Azotobacter salinestris: one gene and its partners. The protein of the gene in region 3 interacts with the protein of the main gene of each other region in a pairwise test. Links are inferred from orthologs where the notes say so. Each region holds a gene or a part of one and is shown on either strand. Other genes may lie near its edges. The genes, in order: sfsA, GCU53_RS14985, GCU53_RS16920 and GCU53_RS03925.

Region 1 (3,132 bases), 1.8 Mb from region 3 along the record:
GCGCTCCCGCACGGCGCGGCAGCCAGAACGCCACCCCCAGGGTCGCCAGCAGCAATGGCCAGAGCCGGGCATAGCTGGCGCCGCTCAGGCTGCCCAGATTCCAGAAGGTCAACCGGCGCAGCGCGGCGTCGTCGGCCAGATAGCCGAACAGACCGACCGCCGCGCCAGCCAGGCTGCTGAGGGCGAGCCCGGCGAGCAGCATGGTGGCCACCCGGGTCTGGCCGTCGCGACGCCCCAATCGATAGACCAGCGCGGTCACCACCAAGCCTCCGACGAAGGCGCTCGCCGACAGCAGATAGGGCGACACCTCGGGCAGGGCATCGGCACCGAACAGCGAGCCGCCGACGATCGCCAGCGCCGCCCCCAGCGCGGCGCCGCTGGACACCCCGATCAGCCCGGGATCGGCCAGCGGATTGCGGAACAACGCCTGCATCGCCACCCCGCTCAGCGCCAGCACGCTGCCTACCGCCAGGCCGAGCAGGGTTCTCGGCAGGCGGATCTGCCCAACGATCAGCTCGGCCCTTTCGAGGCCCTCCCCGGACAACGGCAAGCCGGCCAGGCGCAGCAGCGCCAGCAGGGAATCGGCCAGGGGCAGCCGCAGCGGCCCCAGCGCCAGCGACAGCCAGAAGGCGAGCAGCAGCAGTAGCCCCAGGCTCATCAGCAGGACGCGGGAACGACGGTCACAGACAGTCATGAAAGGCTCTGGAAGTGAAGGTGGCGGCAAGCATAAGAGGCGCTCCGGCCAATCACCAGCCCATGGCTTCCGCCATCTCCCGTCGGCATGGATAATCGCGGGCTTTTCGGGAGGCGCCATGAAGTTTCTCTGTGCCGGGGACGCCCTCGGCGAAGGACAAAGCCGCGGTTTCCTGCTCGAAGACCGCAAACTCCTCGCGATCCGCAAGGACGGCCGGGTTTTCGTCTACCGCAACGTCTGTCCACATCTGGGCATTCCGCTGGAATGGCAACCCGACCGGTTTCTCGACGCCAGCGGCAGCCTGATCCAGTGCGCCACCCACGGTGCGCTGTTCCTGATCGACAGCGGCGAATGCGTGGCCGGCCCATGTGCCGGTGAGCACCTGCCACGCATCGCCTGCCGCGAAGACGGAGCCGGTATCTGGGTAGACCTGTAACCGCCGCCTCGCCGCCCTACAGGCACATCTCGAGTCGGTGCGTCAGCCGGATCGCCGCGGACGACAGCTCGGCACCATAGGCGAGCACCTCGACGCCCGCCGCCACGGCTTCGCGCAGCGCCTGCGCATAGCACGGATCGACCTCCGCCGCCGGGCGCACCGCCGTGATGCCGGACAGGTTCACGCAGTACAGCTGCACCGTACGCACGCCCTGTCGCGCCAAGGCCGCCAGCTCGCGCAGGTGCCTGGCGCCGCGCTCGGTGCGGGCATCGGGGAAGGCAGCGACCGGGCTGTCGGCAAAGCCCAGGGTGACGCTCTTCACCTCGACGAACGCCATCCCATCCGGGTAGTCGAGGCAGAAATCCACCCGGCTGTTCTCCACCCCGTAGCGAACCTCCCGGCGCAACGCAGCAAACCCTGCCAATTCGGGGATCAGCCCGGCACGCAGTGCCTCCTCCACCAGTGGATTAGCCCGTGCGGTATTCACGCAGGCCAGCCGCCCCTGCGGCGTCTCGCTCAGTTCCCAGGTGCCCGGCAGCTTGCGCCGGGGATCGCTCGAGCGGCTGAACCAGATGCGTCCGCCCTCGGCCATGCAGTTGAGCATGGAGCCGGTATTGGGGCAGTGGATGCACAGTACTTCGCCGGCCGGCGTCTCGATATCGGCAAGAAAGCGCTTGTAGCGGCGCAGCAGACGCCCCTCCTCCAGCGGCGGATCAAAGCGCATCGGGCTGCCAGCTCTTCAGACCGCGGGCGATGCGCTCAACCGCCTGCTCCAGGCGCGGCAGGCTCTGGGTGTAGGCGAAGCGCACATGCCGGTCGGCCAGGTGATGGCCGAAATCGATGCCCGGCGTGATGGCGACGAACTCGCGCTCGAGGAAGTGCCGGCAGAAGGCGAAGGCATCGCCGCCGAAGGCGCCGATGTCGGCATACAGATAGAAGGCCCCCTCGGGCTCCACGGCGATGCCGAAGCCCAGTTCGCGCAACGCCGGCAGCAGGTAGTCGCGGCGCCGGGCGAACTCCGTGCGGCGCGCCTCGAGGATCTCCAGGGTCTCCTCCTCGAAGCAGGCCAGCGCGGCATGCTGGGCCAGGGTCGAGGCGCTGATGTAGAGGTTCTGTGCCAGCTTCTCCAGTTCGGGCACCGCCGCCTCGGGCGCCACCAGCCAGCCGAGCCGCCAGCCGGTCATGCCGAAATATTTGGAGAAGCTGTTGAGCACGAAAGCATCGTCGTCCACCTCCAGCACGCTGGAGGCGTCCACGCCGTAGGTCAGACCGTGGTAGATCTCGTCCACCAGCAGATGGCCGCCGCGCGCATGCAGGGCGGCGGACAGCGCCGCCAGCTCGTCGCGCCGCAGCAGCGTTCCGGTGGGGTTGGCCGGCGAGGCGACCAGGGCCCCGACGCTCTCCGTGTGCCAGTAACGCGCAACCAGCTCCGGCGTCAATTGGTAACGCTGCTCCGGCCCGACCGGGACCAGTTGCGCGCCCCCCTCGACCAGACGCAGGAAGTGGCGGTTGCAGGGATAGCCGGGATCGGCCAGCAGCCAGTGCCGACCCGGGTCGACCAGCAGGCTCGTAGCCAGCAGCAGGGCACCCGAGCCGCCAGGCGTGATGAGGATGCGCTCGGGGTCTATAGTCAAGCGGTAACGCTGCTCGTAGAACCGGGCGATGGCCTCGCGCAGCTGCGGCAGGCCGCGCGCGGCGGTATAGCGAGTATGTCCGGCCGCCAGCGCCGCCTGCCCGGCAGCAACGATGGGCGCCGCTGTGGTGAAGTCCGGCTCGCCGATCTCCAGGTGGATCACGTCGTGGCCCAGGGCCTGGAGTTCGTTGGCACGGGCCAGCAGGGCCATGACATGAAAAGGTTCGATGGCACGACTGCGCGCACTGTAGGGCATGGGCCTTCCATCAGGACGGGGCGGAAGGTGGATTCTACCCCTCCGGGACCGCTCTGGCAGCTGCCATGGCCAGCGCTGGGGAGTAGCGCGGCCCGATGGCTTCTGGTAAGTTC
Region 2 (4,538 bases), 380 kb from region 3 along the record:
ATCTCGCGCAGCTGCCAGAGGCCCCAGCCACCGAGACCCGCGCCGCCGGCGCCGATCAGCAGGGCCAGGACGGCCACGGCACCGGAGACTCCGCCACCACTCTTGGTGGTCGGGGCGGGCGCGGCGAGCGGTTGTTCATTGTTGTTCGTGGGAGTGTTCGGGGGGGCTGCTTCGCTCACGTATACATCCTTCGGGTCAAAAGGTCGGCGCTGGGCGGCCCTGGAGCGCGGCCAGCAAGGCCGTGGCACTGGCGCCATGGCAGTCCACGACAGTCTGGGATCCCGCCGCGCGGGCCAGTTCGGCGACCCGCGGGCTCGGCACGAACAAGGGTATCCGAAGCAGTGCCGGCCAGTCAGCCGCCGCCAGCTGGCGCAGATGCTCGAATCCCTGCCCGCTGCTGATCTGCAGGCCGTTCAGACGCTCCGTACGGATCCGCTCGAGCAAGGTGCCGGGCGGGTAGTCCGGCAGGATGCGCCGGTAGAGTTCCACATGATCGACGGCCAACCCCTGGCTGCGCAACGATTCGGCGATGAGCTCGCGGCCGCCCTCCCCGCGCAGGATCAGCACCCGAGGCTGTGGCGCGGCCAGTGCTGCGGCCAGCTCGGGCAGTGCCAGCAGCGCCTCGCTGTCCTCGCCGGCAGTCGGCCAGGCGACCGCCAGACCGTATTCGGCGAGGATCTCGCCGGTCGCCGCGCCGACCGCGAACCAACACTGGTTCGCCGGCGGCTGCGGCCAGTAGCGGTCGAACAGTTCCAGTCCCAGGCGGGCGGCAGGCTTGCTGACCACGATCACCGCGCTGTAGCGGTCCAGGTCGAGAAAGAGGCTGCGCAGCTCGGGGGTTTCCGCCTGCGGCTCGATGGCCAGCAATGGCAGGCTGCTGCTGTGGATGCCCGCCTCGGCCAGACGACTGGCCAGGCCGGCGCACTCCTCGGCCGGACGGGTGAGCAGCAGGCGCCAGCCGCTGATGTCCGGCCGTGCGGTCATGGCTGCTCGCCCTCGCCATAGACCGCCGCCAGAATCCGCTGTGCGCCCTGGGCCAGCAGCGCATCGGCCACCTGCATGCCGAGCGTCTCGGCCTCGCTACTGGGTGCACGGGCCTCGGCACGCAGCAGCAGGCTGCCGTCCGGCTGGCCGACCAGACCACGCAGCCAGAGCTGGTCGCCCTCCAGCTCGGCATAGCAGGCGATGGGCACCTGGCAGCCGCCGTTGAGACGCCTGTTCAAGGCGCGCTCGGCGATGACCCGCAGGGCGGTCGGCCCATGGTTGAGCGGGGCGAGCAGCGCCTGGATCTCGCGGTCGGCACTGCGGCATTCGATGCCCACAGCACCCTGGCCGCCGGCCGGCAGGCTGTCGGCGATGGCGATCCGGGAGCGGATGCGCGCCGCGAAGCCGAGGCGGATCAGCCCGGCGGCGGCGAGGATGATGGCGTCGTACTCGCCGGCATCCAGCTTGGCCAGACGGGTATTCACGTTGCCGCGCAGGAACTGGATCTTCAGATCCGGGCGGCGCGCCAGCAGCTGGGCCTGGCGACGCAGGCTGGAGGTGCCGACCACACTGCCGGCCGGCAACTCGTCGAGACTGGCGAACGCGTTGGAGACAAAGGCGTCGCGCGGGTCCTCGCGTTCGCAGATGCAGTACAGGCCAAGGCCCTCGGGGAACTCCATCGGCACGTCCTTCATCGAGTGCACGGCAATGTCGGCCTCGCCCTTCAGCAGGGCGGTTTCCAGCTCCTTGACGAACAGCCCCTTGCCGCCAATCTTCGCCAGCGGCGCGTCGAGCAGCTTGTCGCCACGACTGACCATCGGCACCAGACTGACCACAAGGCCCGGGTGGGCCTGTTCCAGACGCGCCTTGACATATTCAGCCTGCCACAGGGCCAGGGCACTCTTGCGGGTGGCAATGCGGATCTCGCGGGGCATGGGGCATTCCAGGACGACGGACTGCCGCGGATGATAGCAGGATCGGGCTACAAGCTGGGCAGTCCCACCCATGACGGCGCCCCGTCAATTCACAGGGGCACGACGGCAAGCCCCCCGCCGTCCGCGCCGACTTCAGGAGGCCAGCTGCTGGTTGTGCATCAGCTTGCGCACCCCGGCGACATGCCGTCGGCTCACGGTCAGCGCAGCATCGCCGAGACCGCGCAGATAGAGCTGGAAATGCCCGAGCGGCGTTCGCTGCAGCCGCTCGATGCGGTCGCGGGCAACCAGCGCATTGCGATGGATACGCACGAAGCGGTCGCCGAACTCGTCTTCCAAGGCCTTCAGCGGCTCGTCCAGCAGTACCTCGCCGCCCTCGTGACGCAAGGTCACGTACTTGTGGTCGGCGATGAAGAAGATCGCCTTGTCCACCGGCACCAGCTCGATGCCCCGGCGGGTGCGAGCACTGATATGGGTACGTGGCGCGTTGCCGTCCGTCGCCACCGGGCGGGTCAGCGCGGCCAGCTGGGCACGGGTGGGACGCTGGGCCTGCTGCAGGGCCTCGCGAAGCTGCTCTTGTTGCACCGGCTTCATCAGATAGCCCACTGCGGTGTTCTGCAGCGCCGCCACCGCGAACTCATCGGCGGCGGCGCAGAAGATCAGAGCCGGCGAGGCCTCGCGCTCGCACAGCCGGGCGGCCACCTGCAGGCCGTCCAGCCCGGGCATGCGGATATCCAGCAGCACGATATCCGGCTTCAAGCTGTCGATCAGGGTCAGCGCCTCCTCGCCGTTGCCGGCCGAAGGCTCGAGCACGCGATAGCCATCGAGCTCACTCACCAGACGGCTGAGCTGCTCCCTGGCCTGAGGGTCGTCGTCGACGATCAAGACATTCATGTTGCTTCGGCTTCCCGCGTCAGTCCGGACAACAGATAGCGTAGACAGCCGGAGTGACAGCCGTCACGGTCCGTGCCGGGAGAATTGTGCCGTGCCCGGCCGCGGAGGCGCCCGGCAGGGCCTGCAGGGTTTTCCCGCATACCCTGCTATCATCCGCGCACCCTTATCCATCCACCCTGCCGGCCGTCTCCGCGGCCGGCCGCATTTGCGCAGCAGCCGAGAGAACGCCATGAGCGCCGAGAAAACCAATCAGTCCTGGGGCGGCCGCTTCAGCGAGCCGGTCGACGCCTTCGTCGCCCGCTTCACCGCTTCCGTCGACTTCGACAAGCGCCTGTACCGCCACGACATCATGGGCTCCATCGCCCATGCCACTATGCTGGAGCAGGCCGGCGTGCTCACCGCCGCCGAACGCGACGCGATCATCGACGGCCTGCAACAGATCCAGAGCGAAATCGAGGCCGGACAGTTCGACTGGCGCGTCGATCTGGAAGACGTGCACATGAACATCGAGGCACGCCTGACCGAACGCATCGGCATCACCGGCAAGAAACTGCACACCGGCCGCTCCCGCAACGACCAGGTGGCCACCGACATCCGCCTATGGCTACGCGACGAAATCGACGCGATCCTCGGCGAAATCACCCGACTGCAGCAGGGCCTGCTGGAGCAGGCCGAGCGCCATGCCGACGTCATCATGCCCGGCTTCACCCACCTGCAGACCGCCCAGCCGGTAACCTTCGGCCACCACCTGCTGGCCTGGTTCGAGATGCTCTCGCGCGACCATGAGCGCCTGGTCGACTGCCGCAGGCGCGTCAACCGCATGCCGCTCGGCTCCGCCGCCCTGGCCGGCACTACCTACCCGATCCAGCGCGAGATCACCTGCCGGCTGCTCGGCTTCGAGGCCGTCGGCGGCAACTCGCTGGACGGCGTGTCGGATCGCGACTTCGCCATCGAATTCTGCGCCGCCGCCTCGCTCGCCATGATGCACCTGTCGCGCTTCTCCGAAGAGCTGGTGCTGTGGACCTCCGCCCAGTTCAATTTCATCGAGCTGCCCGACCGCTTCTGCACCGGCTCCTCGATCATGCCGCAGAAGAAGAACCCGGACGTCCCCGAGCTGGTGCGCGGCAAGTCGGGCCGCGTGTTCGGCGCCCTGACCGGCCTGCTGACCCTGATGAAGGGCCAGCCGCTGGCCTACAACAAGGACAACCAGGAGGACAAGGAGCCGCTGTTCGACGCCGCCGACACCCTGCGCGACTCGCTGCGTGCCTTCGCCGACATGGTCCCGGCGATCAAACCACGCGTCGAGGTGATGCGCGAGGCGGCCCGCCGCGGCTTCTCCACCGCCACCGACCTGGCCGACTACCTGGTGCGCAAGGGCCTGCCGTTCCGCGACTGCCACGAGATCGTCGGCCATGCGGTGAAGTACGGCGTTGCGACCGGCAAGGATCTGGCCGAGATGAGTCTGGACGAGTTGCGCCGGTTCAGCGACCAGATCGGCGAGGACGTGTTCGCCGTGCTGACCCTGGAAGGCTCGGTCAACGCCCGCGACCACATCGGCGGCACCGCCCCGGCCCAGGTGCGCGCCGCCGTGGCCCGTGGCAAGGCCTTGCTGGCCACGCGCTGAGCTGCGGGCAGCTAGCGTGGGCGCCAGACCGCCCGCGCTACAGCCAGCCCTTGAACTTGAACCAAGCGTAGGACAGCGCGGCCGAGCCGACCATCATGCCCAGC
Region 3 (4,427 bases):
GGCGAGGATCACCCCGTTGCGGTCGAAGATCAGCCCGCGGTTCGGCGGGATCGGCTGCACGTGGATGCGGTTGTTTTCCGCCAGGGTCGAGTGGTGCTCGTACTGGATCACCTGCAGGTAGTACAGGCGCACCATCAGTACCAGCGACAGCAGCAGGATGACCACGGCGCCGACGACGGCCCGCGCGCGCACCAGGCGCGCGTCCTTCTCGTGGTCTTTGAGGCGAATCGGCTCCGGCATCTGCGCAAACCGCGGTCACTTGTGATACGGATGCCCGGACAGCAGGGTCCAGGCGCGGTAGATCTGCTCGCCGATGAGGATGCGGACCAGAGGATGCGGCAGGGTCAGCGGCGACAGCGACCAGCGCTGCTCGCTGCGCGCGCAGACTTCCGGGGCCAGGCCTTCCGGGCCGCCGACCATGAGGTTGACGGTGCGTGCGTCGAGCCGCCAGCGATCCAGCTCGGCGGCCAGCTGCTCGGTGCTCCAGGACTTGCCGTTCACCTCGAGGGTGACGATGCGCTCGCCCGGCTGCACCTTGCCCAGCATGGCTTCGCCCTCCTGGCGGATCAGGCGGGCCACGTCGGCATTCTTGCCCCGGGTGTGCAGGGGGATTTCCACCAGTTCGAGGGCCAGCTCGGGCGGCAGGCGCTTGGCGTACTCGTGCCAGCCCTCCTCCACCCAGCGCGGCATGCGCGAACCCACGGCGATCAGGCGCAGACGCACGGCAGCTTCATTCCTCGCCGTGCTGGGCCCGGCTCTGCTCCGCGCCCTGCCAGAGACGCTCGAGGTCGTAGAACTGGCGGGTGGCGACCTGCATGACGTGGACCACCACGTCGCCCAGGTCGAGCAACGCCCACTCGCCGCCCTCCAGACCCTCGCTGCCCAACGGCCGCACGCCCTGCTCCTTGACCTTCTCCAGGACATTGTCGGCGAGGGATTTCACATGGCGGCTGGAGGTGCCGCTGGCAACCACCATGAAGTCGGTGACGCTGGTCTTGCCGCGCACATCGATGACGGTGATGTCCTTGGCCTTGAGATCTTCCAGGGCGTCGATCGCCAGTTGGACCAATTGTTCGTTTTGCATGGATGGCTCGTGTGTATTGTTCAGTTCGACGCCGGGTACAACCCGTGCGCATGGATATAGGCCAGTACCGCGTCGGGTACCAGGAAACGCACCGAGCAGCCGCTGGCCAGACGCTCGCGGATCTGCGTGGCGGAAACCTCCAGCGGCGTCTGCCAGACGAAGGCGATGCTCCCGCCCGGTCCGGCGAGGGCCTGCGGATCACCGACGCTGCGTGCCGCCAGCAGGTTGCGCAGGGCCTCCGGCGGCTCGCTGGCGGCATCCGGACGCTGCAGGACCAGGATGTGGCAGTGGTCGAGCAGCTCCTGCCAACGATGCCAGCTCGGCAGGCCGCAGAAGGCGTCCCAGCCGAGCAGGAGGAACAACTGGTCGTCCGGGGCCAGCTCGCCACGCAGGGATTCCAGGGTATCGATGGTATAGGATGGCCGCTCGCGGCGCAGTTCGCGATCGTCCACGGTCAAAGGCGGCACGCCGTCGACCGCGCAGCGGACCATCGCCAGGCGGTCGGCCGCCGATACCTGCGGCGACTGCCGGTGCGGCGGGCGGGCACAGGGAATCAGGCGCAGCTCATCGAGGCCGAACTGCTCGGCGACCTCGAGGGCGCCGCGCAGATGACCGATATGGATGGGGTCGAAGGTGCCGCCGAGAATTCCGATCTTTTTCGCCATCAGCCGCGCACGTGGCCATCGCCGAACACGACGTACTTCTCGCTGGTCAGGCCCTCCAGACCGACCGGACCGCGGGCGTGCAGCTTGTCGGTGGAGATGCCGATCTCCGCACCCAGACCGTACTCGAAGCCGTCGGCGAAGCGCGTCGAGGCGTTGACCATCACCGAGCTGGAGTCCACCTCGGCGAGAAAGCGCCGTGCGTCGGTGAAGCTCTCGGTGACGATGGCGTCGGTGTGGTGCGAACCGTAATGATTGATGTGGGCGATGGCCTCGTCCAGCGAATCCACCACGCGCACCGAGAGGATCGGCGCGTTGTATTCGGTGGACCAGTCCTCCTCGCTCGCCTCCAGGGTGCCGGCACCGAGCAGCTCGCGGCTGCGCGGGCAACCGCGCAGCTCGACGCCCTTGGCCCGGTAGATATCGCCGAGCGGCGGCAGCGCGCGGGCGGCGACGGCGGCATGCACCAGCAGGGTCTCCATGGTGTTGCAGGGCGCGAAACGCTGGGTCTTGGCGTTGTCGGCGACGCGGATGGCCTTGTCGAGGTCGGCGGCGACGTCGATGTAGACGTGGCAGATGCCGTCCAGGTGCTTGATCACCGGCACCTTCGCCTCGCGGCTGATGCGCTCGATCAGGCCCTTGCCGCCGCGCGGGACGATCACGTCGACGAATTCCGGCATGCTGATCAGCGCGCCCACCGCAGCGCGGTCGGTGGTGTCCACCACCTGCACGGCGGCTGCCGGCAGGCCGGCTTCGGCCAGGCCGAGCTGGATGCAGCGGGCGATCGCCTGGTTGGAGTGGATGGCCTCGGAGCCGCCACGCAGGATGGTGGCGTTGCCCGACTTCAGGCACAGGCTGGCGGCGTCGATGGTCACGTTCGGGCGCGACTCGTAGACGATGCCGATCACCCCCAGCGGCACGCGCATCCTGCCGACCTGGATGCCCGAGGGCATGTAGCGCATGTCGCGGATCTCGCCGATCGGGTCGGGCAGCCGGGCGACCTGGCGCAGCCCCTCGATCATCTCGTCGATGCGCGCCGGGGTCAGCGCCAGACGGTCGAGCATGGCCTCGTCCAGGCCGCTGGCGCGGCCGGCGGCCAGATCCTGCGCGTTGGCCGCGGCGAGCGCCTCGCGGGCATCGTCCAGGGCCGCGGCGGCGGCTTCCAGGGCACGGTTCTTCTGCGCGGTGCTGGTGCGCGCGAGCACCCGCGAGGCTTCGCGGGCGGCGCGGCCCAGGCGGGTCATGTAGTCGAGCACGGACTCGGTCATGGTCTCGGGTCTGGCAGTCGGGGGGAAACGGCTGATTATAACGACACTGCCGCCCTGCGCCCAGCGTGCCCGGGCAGAAGGTCGCAGGCACGCACCCCGGCGACTGCCGCCGGCTGTTATCATGCACCGCCGGGCGGCACGGCCCGCAGCCCGCCCCTCCGTGGCCCACGACAAGGAGCGCAGTCCGATGAGCGCATGGCTCGACAGCCTGAGTGGCTGGCTGACCACCCACCCCGAATGGCTGGGGCTGGCCATCTTCCTGATCGCCTGCGTCGAATGCCTGGCGATACTCGGCATCATCGTTCCCGGCACCGTGCTGATGTTCGCGGTCGCCGCGATGGCCGGCAGCGGCGCCCTGACCCTCGGCCAGACCCTGCTGCTGGGCTATGCCGGCGGGCTGCTCGGCGACGCGATTTCCTACACCCTGGGCCGGCATTTCCATCAGGGCATCCGGCGCCTGCCGCTACTGCGCGATCATCCGGAATGGCTGGTCAGCGCCGAGGTGTACTTCCAGCGCTACGGCATCGTCAGCCTGCTGGTCGGCCGCTACATCGGCCCGCTACGGCCGATGCTGCCGATGATCGCCGGCATGCTCGACATGCCCCTGCCGCGCTTCGTCGCCGTCAGCCTGCTGGCCGCCGCCGGCTGGGCGGTGGCCTATCTGCTGCCGGGCTGGACCACCGGCGCCGCCCTGCGCCTGCCGCTGCCGGACGGCTTCTGGAGCGATGCCGGGGTGATGGCGGCAGGGCTGGCGCTGGTCCTCGGCCTGATCGCGCAGACCAGCCTGCGCCGCCGGCGCTGGGCGACACCGCTGGCCGCCGGTCTCTGCCTGGCGGCACTCGGCACCCTGCTGCTGGGCTGGAACCACCTGCGCGAGCTCGATCAGGGACTGCTGACGCTGATCCAGGAGCAGCGCCACGCCGGCCTGGACCAGGCAATGGTGCTGATCACCCGCCTGGGCGACTTCAGCACCCAGCTGTATGCCGGCGCGCTGCTCGGCCTGTTGCTGCTGGCCACCCGGCAGTGGCGTCCGGCCCTGTTCGCCGGCATGACCCTGCTCGGCACGGCCCTGGCCAACGGCAGCCTGAAGGCACTGTTCGCCCGCGGCCGACCGGAGATCCTGATCGAGCCGCTGCACAGCTACAGCCTGCCCAGCGGACACAGCTCGGCGGCCTTCGCCTTCTTCCTCACCCTGGGCATCCTCGCCGGCCGCGGCCAGACGCCGCGAATGCGCCTGACCTGGCTGCTGCTGGCCTGCCTGCCGGCAGTGACCATCGCCCTGTCACGGGTCTATCTGGGCGTGCACTGGCCCACCGACGTCATCGCCGGCGGCCTGCTCGCCGGCGGCTTCTGCGCCCTCAGCCTGGCCCTGGTGCAGCGGAAGACGCCACTCGAGGGAGTCGACGCCCGCAT
Region 4 (4,609 bases), 2.8 Mb from region 3 along the record:
TGCGCAAGCAGTTTCCAAATACTCTCGCCAAGCCTGTGCAAAGTTCCCGTTTCGGCATTCGCCCGTATTCGGCTATTCCTTTTTGAAACAGCCATCGTTTTTCTCGAAGGAGCCCCTCAGAACTTCGGCGGGCGGTTGCTGCCGTGGCAAAGAGGGTGCGGGATTGATTGGCTTCAATGATGGAAAGAGGAGCAGGGCTACCCCGGAATCGCAGGTAAAGATTTACAAAATATTTACGGCCCACGTAATGATATCGATTTGATATTACTCGGATGAGGATGTACCGCAGTGTCTGCAACTTGCTGGACAGGCTGTGCATCATCTTTGCTGGATCTTGATTGACGTGTTGCAGAGGCGGCGTCTGTTTCCGATAGCAACATTGTTTCCTGCCTGTTTCGATGCCCCAGATGCGGACAGGTAGGTCGAAGGGAGGTTCGCTCAGGGGCTCGCAACCCTCTATTTCAAGGTTTTGGGCTTTCCAGCTCGATTCGTGGCGTGATCTGCGGGAAATGAGATTGTTTGCAGATGTTTCCGGCGGGTTCTGCATCGCCGGTTCTCTGGTCGTAGTTTTCGGCCGAACAATGTCACTGCAAGATTGCGATTGCAGTACTGGCGAAAGCCGGGACCGCCTTGTATCTGGCCGGCTGCAGGCGAGTTTCCAAAGTGCACTGCTTCGAAGTCGAACCGATTTGCAGGGCGTGCCCGCTTGCCATCGCCTGGATTGCCACGATATGAACTGACGCATGGGCGCGCACTTGGTGTCCTTGACGCGCGTCAATTCGTTAATCATTAATAGTTCCACCCATCGGATAACCCGAGAATCATGGGATTGCAGTGCGATCGAACTATTGTTCGGTGGTCGAATCCCCGTTACTCCCCTAGTCGAGATGCGCCTGTGTCGAACGCCTTTATCCGAAAAAGCCGATACCTGATCAAAACGCTTACCTATGTCGGCTGGTCGCTATTCTGGCTGTTGCTCTGGGATATCTTCATCACCGTGGATTACATGCTTCTGGTGAGTCCACGCTGGAATCTCCCTCCGATGCCCCTGACGCTGCTCGGTTCGGCGCTGGTGGTGCTGACCAGCTTCCGCAACTCCAGCGCCTACAATCGCTGGTGGGAAGCGCGCACCCTGTGGGGCACCATGACCAACAACTCGCGCAGCTTCGCGCGCCAGGTGCTCACCCTGATCGACGACGCCTACGGCATGAACCCGGTCAAGGCCGTGCTGCTGCGTCGCCACGTGGCCTACGTGAAGGCCCTGTCGGCGCACCTGAAGGGCGCTCCCTGTGGCGAGGAGGTCCAGGCGCTGATCCCGGCCGAGGAGTTCGACCGTCGCCACCACACCAACAACTTCCCCAACGACATCCTGAACGGCTCGGCGGCCCTGCTGGCCAAGGAATACAAGGCCGGACGGCTGGACAGCATGCGTCTGTCCCGCCTGGAGTCGACCATGGTGGTGCTTTCCGACTGCCAGGGCGGCATGGAGCGGATCGCCAACACGCCACTGCCGTATCCCTACGTGTACTTCCCGCGGCTGTTCATCACCCTGTTCTGTCTGATCATGCCGATCGGCCTGGTGGAAACCCTCGGTTGGTACACGCCGCTGGCTTCGACGGTGGCGGGCTTCATGCTGCTGGCCATCGAGCGGGTCGGCACCGACCTGCAGAGCCCCTTCCGCAACAGCGAGCACCGGATCCAGACCGAGGCCCTGTGCCAGAACATCGAGCGCAACCTGGAGTCGATGCTGCGCGACGCCACCGCGGAGCGCTCGCCCGAGCTGGTTCCGCTGGGCGGCGAGCTGAAGCGCCTCTGACGTCGTCCGCTTGCCGGACCGTGGAGGGCGATTCGCTGCGGCATGAAAGGAACGGGCGGGGTTTTACCCCGCCCGTCGTGTTTTCAGTTCGAAGAATGTTCCGCCCGGCCCGCATGATATCGGGCCGGGCGGGGCGTTTCAGGCGCTCGCCTTCGGCTTGATGAACAACCGCTCCCCGCGCGCCAGACCGACCAGGGTGTCGTGGTCCTTGACCACCTCCGCCTCGACCAGCTCGTTCTGGCCGTCGACCTTGAGGGTCACCCGGGTGATGGCGCCGAGCGGACGGATGTCGCGCACTTCGGCGCCGTGGTACTCGGCCACCGCCTCGCGGGACAGCAGAACCTCATGGGGGCGGAACAGGATGTGCCCGTCGTCCAGATGCAGGCGGTTGGAGTCGCCGAGGAAGTGGTAGACGAAGTCGCTGGCCGGCTGCTCGTAGACCTCGCCCGGCGCGCCGATCTGCTCGATCACCCCCTTGTTCATCACCACGATGCGGTCGGCCACCTCCATGGCTTCCTCCTGGTCGTGGGTGACGAACACCGAGGTCAGGTTGATCTCCTCGTGCAGGCGCGCCAGCCAGCGGCGCAGCTCCTTGCGCACCTTGGCATCCAGCGCCCCGAAGGGTTCGTCGAGCAGCAGGATCTTCGGCTCCACCGCCAGCGCGCGGGCCAGGGCGATGCGCTGGCGCTGGCCGCCGGACAACTGCTCCGGATAGCGGTCGGCCAGCCAGTCGAGTTGCACCATGCCCAGCAGTTCATGGACCTTCTGGGCGATGACCTGCTCGCTCGGCCGCTCGCGCCTGGGCTTCATGCGCAGGCCGAAGGCGACGTTGTCGAACACCGTCATGTGGCGGAACAGCGCGTAGTGCTGGAATACGAAGCCGACGTTGCGGTCGCGCACGTCGTGGCCGGAGACGTCCTCGCCGTGAAAAGAGATGCTGCCGGCATCCGGGGTCTCCAGGCCGGCGATGATCCGTAGCAGGGTGGTCTTGCCGCAGCCGGAGGGGCCGAGCAGGGCGACCAGCTCGCCGCTGTGGATGTCCAGATTGATGTCGTTGAGGGCCTGGAAGGCGCCGAAGCGCTTGCTGACGTTGCGGATTTCGATGGACATGGCTTACTCCTCGGCAGCATTGGACTTGAGGCGGGACAGACGGGCTTCGCTCCACTGCTTGAGCAGCAGGATGATCAGCGCCAGGACCAGCAGCAGGCTGGCGACGCTGAAGGCGGCGACGTGGTTGTACTCGTTGTAGAGAATCTCGACGTGCAGCGGCAGGGTGTTGGTGAAGCCGCGGATGTGTCCGGAGACCACCGACACCGCGCCGAACTCGCCCATGGCGCGGGCGGTGCAGAGCACCACGCCGTAGATCAGGCCCCACTTGATGTTGGGCAGGGTGACGTGCCAGAACATCTGCCAGCCGTTGGCGCCGAGCAGGCGCGCGGCTTCCTCTTCCTGGGTGCCCTGTTCCTGCATCAGCGGGATCAGCTCGCGTGCGACGAAGGGCAGGGTGACGAAGATGGTCGCCAGGACGATGCCGGGCAGGGCGAAGACGATCTGGATGTCGCGCTCGCTCAGCCACTCGCCGAACAGGCCCTGGGCGCCGAACAGCAGCATGTAGATCAGGCCGGCGATCACCGGCGAGACCGAGAACGGCAGGTCGATCAGGGTCACCAGCAGGCTCTTGCCGGGAAACTCGTACTTGCTCACGCACCAGGCGGCAGCCAGGCCGAACACCAGGTTGAGCGGCACCGAGATGCCCACGGCGAGCAGGGTCAGCTTGAGGGCGGAGATGGCGTCCGGCTCCAGCAGGGCCTCGAAGAAGGTCCCGAAGCCGAGCTTGAGCGCCTCGCTCAGCACCACGTAGAGCGGCAGCAGGAGGAATACGGCGAACGCCAGCCAGGCGGTGGCGATCAGCAGGCGGCGGCCGAGGGCGTTGCCGCGGCGGGCGGCATTGGCGGAGGCGGCCGCGCTCAGGGTTGTGGATGACATGGCGGCCTCCTTACGGCGTGGCGATGCGGCGCTGCAGCAGGTTGAGCGGCAGCAGCAGGGCGAAGGACACCACCAGCATCATCACGCCGATGCTGGTGGCGCCGGTATAGTCGTACTGGTCCAGCTTGACCATGATCAGCAGCGGCAGGATCTCGGTCTTGCCCGGCATGTTGCCGGCGATGAAGATCACCGAGCCGTACTCGCCGATGCCGCGGGCGAAGGCCAGGCCGAAGCCGGTCAGCCAGGCCGGCAGCAGCGCCGGCAGCAGCACGTGGCGGAAGGTCTGCCAGGGGCTGGCGCCGAGGCAGGCGGCCGCCTCCTCGACCTCGCGGGGAATGTCCGCCAGCACCGGCTGCAGGGTGCGCACCACGAAGGGCAGGGTGACGAAGGTCAGCGCCAGGGCGATGCCCAGCGGGGTGTAGGCGATCTTCAGGCCGAACTCGCCGGCGAGCTGGCCGACCGCTCCGGCCGGCGCGTAGAGCGCGGTCAGGGCGATGCCGGCCACCGCGGTGGGCAGGGCGAACGGCAGGTCGATCATGGCGTCGATGACCTTGCGGCCGGGGAAGGGGTAGCGCACCAGCACCCAGGCCAGCAGGGTACCGATCACGCCGTTGAGCAGTGCGGCGGCCAGCGCGGTGCCGAAGCTGAGCTTGAGTGCGGCCAGCACCCGCGGGGCGGAGACAACCTCCCAGAACTGCAACCAGGTGAGCTGGGAGGCGTGGACGAACATGGCACCCAGGGGAATCAACACCAACAGACTGAGATACACCAGGGTGTAGCCCAGCGTCAGCCCGAAGCCGGGTATGA

What was found.
Region 1: the proteins of GCU53_RS16920 (region 3) and sfsA interact in binary tests that used the Escherichia coli proteins (3 or more experiments, as listed by UniProt). The link is inferred for Azotobacter salinestris from one-to-one orthologs.
Region 2: the proteins of GCU53_RS16920 (region 3) and GCU53_RS14985 interact in binary tests that used the Escherichia coli proteins (3 or more experiments, as listed by UniProt). The link is inferred for Azotobacter salinestris from one-to-one orthologs.
Region 4: the proteins of GCU53_RS16920 (region 3) and GCU53_RS03925 interact in binary tests that used the Escherichia coli proteins (3 or more experiments, as listed by UniProt). The link is inferred for Azotobacter salinestris from one-to-one orthologs.

Annotation. Positions count from the first base shown.
Region 1 is NZ_CP045302.1:1,777,518-1,780,649, forward strand. The notes cover bases 1-3,000. They hold sfsA (DNA/RNA nuclease SfsA), read right to left. Parts: upstream 1,855-3,000; coding sequence 1,147-1,854; downstream 1-1,146. Other genes in these bases: GCU53_RS08425 (FecCD family ABC transporter permease), read right to left, coding at 1-694; GCU53_RS08430 (Rieske (2Fe-2S) protein), read left to right, coding at 813-1,130; GCU53_RS08440 (pyridoxal phosphate-dependent aminotransferase), read right to left, coding at 1,844-3,000. Also shown: more of GCU53_RS08440, read right to left, coding at 3,001-3,019. UniProt on the Escherichia coli protein: Binds to DNA non-specifically. Could be a regulatory factor involved in maltose metabolism.
Region 2 is NZ_CP045302.1:3,234,055-3,238,592, reverse strand. The notes cover bases 932-3,829. They hold GCU53_RS14985 (LytR/AlgR family response regulator transcription factor), read right to left. Parts: upstream 2,811-3,829; coding sequence 2,052-2,810; downstream 932-2,051. Other genes in these bases: argH (argininosuccinate lyase), read left to right, coding at 3,040-3,829; hemC (hydroxymethylbilane synthase), read right to left, coding at 981-1,919; GCU53_RS14995 (uroporphyrinogen-III synthase), read right to left, coding at 932-966. In the rest of the region: GCU53_RS15000 (uroporphyrinogen-III C-methyltransferase), read right to left, coding at 1-179; more of GCU53_RS14995, read right to left, coding at 196-931; more of argH, read left to right, coding at 3,830-4,434; GCU53_RS14975 (magnesium transporter CorA family protein), read right to left, coding at 4,472-4,538. UniProt on the Escherichia coli protein: Member of the two-component regulatory system BtsS/BtsR, which is part of a nutrient-sensing regulatory network composed of BtsS/BtsR, the low-affinity pyruvate signaling system YpdA/YpdB and their respective target proteins, BtsT and YhjX.
Region 3 is NZ_CP045302.1:3,614,711-3,619,137, reverse strand. Bases 882-3,668 are described here. They hold GCU53_RS16920 (glutamate-5-semialdehyde dehydrogenase), read right to left. Parts: upstream 3,015-3,668; coding sequence 1,749-3,014; downstream 882-1,748. Other genes in these bases: GCU53_RS16915 (bifunctional DedA family/phosphatase PAP2 family protein), read left to right, coding at 3,202-3,668; nadD (nicotinate-nucleotide adenylyltransferase), read right to left, coding at 1,105-1,749; rsfS (ribosome silencing factor), read right to left, coding at 882-1,084. In the rest of the region: mrdA (penicillin-binding protein 2), read right to left, coding at 1-240; 23S rRNA (pseudouridine(1915)-N(3))-methyltransferase RlmH, read right to left, coding at 256-723; more of rsfS, read right to left, coding at 731-881; more of GCU53_RS16915, read left to right, coding at 3,669-4,427. UniProt on the Escherichia coli protein: Catalyzes the NADPH-dependent reduction of L-glutamate 5-phosphate into L-glutamate 5-semialdehyde and phosphate. The product spontaneously undergoes cyclization to form 1-pyrroline-5-carboxylate.
Region 4 is NZ_CP045302.1:843,095-847,703, reverse strand. Bases 941-3,909 are described here. They hold GCU53_RS03925 (sulfate/molybdate ABC transporter ATP-binding protein), read right to left. Parts: upstream 2,927-3,909; coding sequence 1,955-2,926; downstream 941-1,954. Other genes in these bases: cysT (sulfate ABC transporter permease subunit CysT), read right to left, coding at 3,813-3,909; cysW (sulfate ABC transporter permease subunit CysW), read right to left, coding at 2,930-3,802; GCU53_RS03930 (bestrophin family protein), read left to right, coding at 941-1,816. Also shown: GCU53_RS03935 (hypothetical protein), read right to left, coding at 1-547; more of GCU53_RS03930, read left to right, coding at 911-940; more of cysT, read right to left, coding at 3,910-4,609. UniProt on the Escherichia coli protein: Part of the ABC transporter complex CysAWTP involved in sulfate/thiosulfate import. Responsible for energy coupling to the transport system.